DNA from 2 places in the Paenibacillus tianjinensis genome. Region 2 is predicted to be linked to the other one. Evidence: predicted binding sites of a transcription regulator. Region 2 holds the regulator's gene; the other holds the start of a gene.
The links. The regulator CtsR, encoded in region 2, represses protease genes until heat stress. The targets are predictions, from matches to a motif close to ATGGTCAATAAAGGTCAAACA.
Positions count from the first base shown of each region.

Region 1: a site for CtsR is predicted at 2,060-2,080, ahead of clpP (ATP-dependent Clp endopeptidase proteolytic subunit ClpP). Genes of this name have one in related genera too.

Region 1 is NZ_CP070969.1:177,796-181,210, forward strand. Features, by position in the region: gene JRJ22_RS00885 (PdaC/SigV domain-containing protein) at 1-527, shown strand, start outside; gene JRJ22_RS00890 (GDSL-type esterase/lipase family protein) at 638-1,279, shown strand; gene clpP (ATP-dependent Clp endopeptidase proteolytic subunit ClpP) at 1,378-1,974, opposite strand; tRNA gene JRJ22_RS00900 (tRNA-Arg) at 2,167-2,241, opposite strand; gene JRJ22_RS00905 (sugar-binding transcriptional regulator) at 2,573-3,415, shown strand, end outside.
Region 2 is NZ_CP070969.1:5,654,122-5,657,536, forward strand. Features, by position in the region: gene clpC (ATP-dependent protease ATP-binding subunit ClpC) at 1-294, opposite strand, end outside; gene JRJ22_RS26395 (protein-arginine kinase McsB) at 331-1,395, opposite strand; gene JRJ22_RS26400 (protein-arginine kinase activator protein McsA) at 1,424-1,948, opposite strand; gene JRJ22_RS26405 (CtsR family transcriptional regulator) at 1,977-2,438, opposite strand; gene JRJ22_RS26410 (GNAT family N-acetyltransferase) at 2,845-3,415, opposite strand, start outside.

The sequences.
Region 1 (3,415 bases), 800 kb from region 2:
TGGAGAATGCCGAGGCCCAGAAAGCGATCAATGATACAATTAAACAGACGATCCTAAAGTTTGCGGCAGATGCCGAGAATCAAATCGCGAACAAATCGGAGGATGACCGGCCGTACGAATTTGAGGGCGGCTATGTGGTTACCTACAATCAGAACGGTGTACTCAGCCTTGTCACACAGCAATACGGTTATACCGGCGGGGCCCATGGAATGACCTACCGCAACGCCTTCACCTTCTCGCTGAAGGATGGTAAACGCCTCCTGCTGGGTGACCTGTTCGGTGCTAACCCTAATTATAAAAAAGAGCTGAACGCCAAGCTGACCAAGCTTTTAAAAGCTGATGGAGGGTATCTCGGCGGATTCGCCGGGCTGAATACAGAAAAATATTTCTACTTGAAGGAAGGCAAGGTAGTCTTATTCTTCCAGTTATACGAGTATACAGCTTATGCTGCCGGGTTCCCCCAGTTCACCTTCACCTTTAAGGAAATGCTGCCGGATGGAAGCAGCCCGTTTGCAGCCCTGAAGTAACGGTAATCAGAAGCTCCGCCAATGCGGGTTATAGGTATCCCGCCGTTCCCCGGTACCGGCTCCATTCATAAGCTAAACAAAGAAAGCAGCTTAGTGGATGGGAGGGAAATATGATGAGCTATCAGTACACCGCTATTGGTGATTCCCTGACGACGGGGTTTGGAGCGCTGCCCGGTAACGGATTTGTTCCGGTTTACCGCAGAATGGCGGAGGCGCGCCTGCGTACGCCCATCCGCTTAACCAATTTAGGCGTAAATGGGCTGACAACAGACGGGCTGGAGCAGCGTCTTAAAGCGGATTACAACTTCCGGCTGGCGGTCAGCGATGCGGACCTGATTACGATATCGATCGGCGGCAATGATCTGATCAAGGCCGCTAAGGCGGCAGGCACCCGCCCAGGTGATCTGTCGCCGCTGCTCCAGAAGGCGCTGCGCAATTGCAAACGGAACATCAGTGACATTATGAGTACGTTATCACAGCTCAAGGCAGGTATGCCAAGGCCCTATATCATCCGCATGGTCGGACTGTACAATCCTTATCCGCAAATTGATGAAGCTACGGACTGGGTCCGGCAATTCAACCGGTATACTGCTGGATACAGCAGCCGGGTCTTCGGGTTTGCCTCCATCTATAATGAGTTTGCCGGCAATGAACGCGGCCTGCTGTTTATTGATCATATTCACCCGAACGGGAAGGGGTACCGGGTTATTGCAGACAAACTGGATGGCCTGGGGTATGGCCGTTTGGGGTAGGTTTGCTTAATGTATAGGCATCAATTAATTGATAGAACTGCACAAAAAGGCTGCCGGGGCCCTTTAGGGTCCCGGCAGCCTTTTTGCTGTTGCTTCTGTTACACGCCTGTTGGCAATGTCTTCTCGATGACTTTATCGACAATACCATATTCAGCTGCATCGGCAGCACTCATGAAGTAGTCGCGGTCGGTATCCTTCTCAATCTTCTCCAGCGGCTGGCCGGTACGCTCGGACAGGATGCGGTTCAGCTTCTCGCGCAGCTTGATGATGCGGCGGGCGCGGATTTCGATATCCGAAGCCTGGCCTTGGGCACCGCCAAGCGGCTGGTGAATCATAATTTCGCTGTTTGGCAGCGCAAAACGTTTGCCCTTGGCACCGGCGTTCAGCAGGAAAGCTCCCATGGAAGCGGCCATGCCCACGCAGATTGTGGAAACATCCGGTTTAATGTACTGCATTGTATCAAATATAGCCATGCCTGCCGTGATGGAACCGCCGGGGCTGTTCACATACAGGTGAATATCCTTATCCGGATCTTCAGCCGCCAGGAATAGCATTTGTGCGATGATGGAATTGGCAACCACGTCATTGACCTCTGTTCCAAGGAAAATGATGCGGTCCTTCAGCAGGCGGGAATAGATGTCATAAGCGCGCTCGCCGCGATTGCTCTGTTCTACTACCATAGGGATATAACTCACGTGGAAAACCTCCTTGAATTGGCTATTCGAATGTGTTCATTTTTACTGTTACCGTATTAACCACATGATAAACAAATTCAAACAAAAAGTCAAAGAAAGTCAAACTTAGTTTCAAAAAAAAGAGCCATCAAGTGGCTCTTTGGTTAATTAACAGTATGACGACTGCTAAATTATGTACAAATAAGTAAATAATGGCGCGCCCGCCAAGAATCGAACTTGGATCTCAGGCTTCGGAGGCCTACGTCATATCCATTGGACCACGGGCGCAACAAAAATTATTATAATACATTTATTGTACAAATGCAATGGATCAGCGTCAGTGTTCAGAAAATATCTTTGCCGGCATACAGCGACAAGGTATAGCCCTACCAGAAACAGGCCTAGACCGGGCATTTCTGTGCCTTCAACCCTGCTTTCGGGTCTTTCCATGCCTTGTTAGATGTATAAGATGAACAGTGGTTGAGAATTATACTCTCGGATGACTTGCACTCCGCGTAATATTTGGTTAGAATATGAGTGGGACTTAAAAAGTTAGCCCGGGACATTTTGAGACCACGAACAAGGGAATAGAGAAAGACGAAGTTGCAGGAGTGAAAGCATGCGCAATTTATTGGAAATCCAAAAGCAGCTTCTGCCGGATCTCATGGAAACCCTTAAGAGACGTTACACGATTCTACATCAGATCATGCTGTCCGATATTATTGGGCGCAGAACGCTGGCTGCCTCGCTGGATATGACCGAGCGTGTGCTGCGTGCCGAGACGGATCTTCTGAAATCGCAAGGGCTCATTGAGATCGAGAGTGTCGGCATGCGTATTAGCGATGCCGGTCGCAGAACGCTTGACCTGCTAGAGCCGATCGCCAAGAGTCTGTTTGGCCTGGATGATCTGGAAGAGAAGATTCGCTCAACGTATGGTCTTAATAAAGTAATTATTGTGCCCGGAGATTGCGAGACATCGCCGTTCACGAAGCGTGAGCTGGGACGTGCAGGTGCGAAGGCATTTCTCGGAGTGCTGCGCAGCGACGATACCATTGCCGTAACAGGCGGCTCTACATTAGCTGAGATGGCCGATCAGCTGACCTTGCCCTTATCCCTTTCCTATAAGAATGCATGGGTTGTCCCTGCACGCGGAGGACTTGGAGAGAGCATGGAAATTCAGGCGAATACGATTGCTTCAACAATGGCTAAGCGGATCGGGGCGAATTACCGTCTGCTGCATGTGCCGGATCTGCTCAGTGAGGATGCTTACCAGTCTCTGGCGCATGACTCGAACATTGGGGAGATCGTGCAAATCATCCGCAGATCGCGTATTATTGTTCATGGAATCGGTGATGCCATTGAAATGACCCGCCGCCGCAAGCTGGATGAGACGACAGTCTCAGAGATCCAGGCAGAGGGCGCGGTTGCCGAATCGTTCGGCTATTATTTTAACGAAGCTGGC
Region 2 (3,415 bases):
CAGCTTACGGGCTTCATCCATCGACAGCTCGATAACCTTTTTTGCACGTGGAGTATACGCGATGTTGGTAGGCTGTTCTTGTCCTCTGCCGATCAGCGTCTCCACTTCGTCTTGAATTTTCTCCAGACCCAGACCGAGGCCGATTAATGCCTTGGCGGCAATGCCGTCTCCCTCACGAATCAGACCGAGCAAAATATGTTCTGTACCGATGTTGTTATGTCCCAAACGGACAGCTTCTTCCTGCGCCAGCGCCAGCACTTTTTGTGCGCGTTCCGTAAATCTTCCAAACATCATATCTCATGCACCTCCACGGATAATAAATATCTATAATTAATGTTGTAATCCCAGTGTCTCCCGGAGCAGTTTCGCCCGGTACATATCTCGTTCGGTGGCTGAAAGCTCGTCTCCGAACATTTTTTGCAGAAAACCAGGCTGTGTCTTGACGTTCAGCTCATTGAGCACTGAAATCGGCGGCCCTTCCAGAATCCCAAGATCCACTCCTAAACGTAAATCCGAGAGGCGCTGAGCCGACTCCTTAAGCTCCATCACAGCGGCATAAGCCATGATCCCATACGAGCGTTTGATCCGGTCGGTAATCCGCAGTGCCGAATCTGTCAGCAGGCGTTCCCGGGCATTTCGTTCATGCTCAATGATCTGGGTAACCACACCGTGAAGATTCTCAATGATTTCATTTTCCGTCTGACCCAGTGTAATCTGATTGGAAATCTGAAAGATGTTCCCTACTGCTTCGCTGCCCTCACCATAAATTCCTCTTACAGTCAGCCCCACCTGGTTCACGGCGGATAAAATCCGGTTAATCTGATGGGTCATCACGAGAGCCGGTAAATGAAGCATCACTGAAGCCCGGAGGCCGGTGCCCACATTAGTGGGACAACTGGTTAAATATCCTCTTCTGTCATCAAATGCATAATTGACAGAAGCTTCAAAAATATCATCTATCGCCGTCGCCCTACTCCAAGCCTCTTTCACCTGCAGGCCGGGAAATAAACACTGGATACGGAGATGGTCTTCTTCATTGATCATAATGCTGACCGACTCATCCTCGTTCAGGATAACTGCGCCGCCCCGGGAATCATTGGCCAGGTTGGGACTGATCAGATGCTTCTCCACCAGTACTTTTTTGTCCAGCTCAGTAAGCTCATCCAGCCTTAGCAGTTCAAAGGTGCCAAAACTTTCTGTTGCCTCCCCCTGAAATACAGGGGCGAGCTGTTCCAATGCTTCCTCCGCCTGTTCGGCTGAAGCCAGCAGTGGAAAAGGCAGGTGCTCCAGATTGCGGGCGATACGCATACGGCTGCTGATTACAATCTCAGAATGGCTGCCGCCGCAGCGCATCCAGTCACTAAGTGCTTGCTCGGTAAACCGGAGACTTGACATGTCGTATCCCCCCTATATATGAAAGACTTTACTCTTGTGCCATTTCTTTTTCAAGTTTGCGTATTCTGTCCCTCAGCTCGGCTGCGGTTTCGAACTCTTCATGCATGATGCTTTCCTGCAGCTCGTGCTTCAACTCATCGATTTGCCGTTTACACATAATCTGTGCACCGGCCCGCTTCGGCAGCTTACCTACATGCGCGGTACTGCCATGAACCCTCCTAAAGAGCGGGTCCAGCGTGCTGTCAAAATATTTATAACAGGAGCTGCAGCCGAAACGTCCAAGCTTGCTGAACTGGGAATACGTCATACCGCAATTCTCGCAATGCAAACCTTGGACATTCTTGGTCGCTGCTGACTTCTCCTTGCCGGCCCCTTCAAGATCAAGCAGGCCGGACAACAGGCTGTGTATCGAGAAACCTCCCGCCGTTCCGGGAATCAGTTCCCCCTTCTCACGTGCACAGCTTTCACAAATATGAAATTCCGTCTTCTCTCCACTCACAATTTTAGTGAAATGTAGGGTTGCCGGTTTGACGCCGCATTCCTGGCAAAGCATAAGCGGAGTCCCTCCCTTATGATGACAATTATTTGCCCAACAAAGAGATTAGCATGGCCTTCATAATCTTGGCACGAATCTCATCCCGGTACGGCAGATGAACCGTCAGGCATTCCCGGGAAACAGCGGCGCGCATGAGGCACGCTTCACGCTTGCTTAGAAAGCGGGCTTCCTCAAGCTGATAAATCAGCCCTTCGGCGGAATTCTGATCAATATCATTTCCTATTGTAGATTTGAGATGAGCATACAGCGCCACATTCTGGGGCAGCTCAAAACGCTGAATCCGGATATAACCTCCGCCGCCGCGCTTACTCTCCACCACATAGCCCTTTTCCAAAGTAAAGCGTGTACTGATGACATAATTGATCTGTGACGGCACGCATGAGAACTGGTCCGCCAGATCATTGCGCTGGATTTCCACCGTACCTTCGGGACTTTCATGCAAAATATTCTTCAGATATTGTTCGATAATATCAGAGATATTACGCATCACTCATCCTCCAGTGTTTAATGCTGTATTGTACGTCCTGCTGTGAATCCGTCCGGAGTGATCTCTAATGAACTTAACCCAAGAGCGAAAGCACGAATCCATGCTGACCGGCTGCAAAAGAATACCAACTGCGTGCAATCATGCACCCGACAATTAAGCAGTTCAACCATCGACTCCGGTAACTTCAACTAATAAAGCTTAAAATAAAGCTTCCGCGGGTTCGTTGACTTTGACTTTCTTTGACTTTTTTCATATTATAACATATTTTCACTGAATTCCAAGTGGTTCCTCTTATTTTTTACTTTTTACCGCCATTGTATTCGGACATCCCCTGGTACATCCAGTATTTTTATATGTAAAATAAAGCTCTACCCGCTTAGAAGCATAAGGTAGAGCTTGGCAGCAATCAGAAAAAGTCGAACAAAGCTGTCTTCGCCTGCGGTGTTATCTCCTCCAGCCACTTCACGGCTTCCGCACTTCCGGATATCCTTCCGTACCGGGCCAGCTCTTGGGGACGCTTATATCCCATTAACAGCACCGTCAGTGTGCCAATACTGCAGCTCAGGTCAGCTTGCATGTCTGTTGAGTCTAAGCGTGTAAGCGAACCAGCCCCCTGATTGTTCACTGTCCACTCCCATACCCCCTCGTTCCATGGGGCCTGCTCATCTTGAATATATACGGTGTGCTTCACCGTTTCTGTTAACATATTGAAAGAAAATGCTTCCACAAAAGCCTGGGCATTTACGATCCGCGCCATGAAATAAGGATAATTCTCCTGCGGAATTCGAGGATCCGGCAGCAAAAACGGCAGGATATCATCGGATGGCACCAGCTTCAGCTCCGCACCGGTGACCATTGAATCGTGGTTAGCAAGAAAAGTCCATAATCCCCGGCGCGCCTTCTCATTCAAAAAGACAAACTCATCGATAACCAGTTGATTATTCTCCAGCTTATACAGCACATACCCTTCCGCTTCA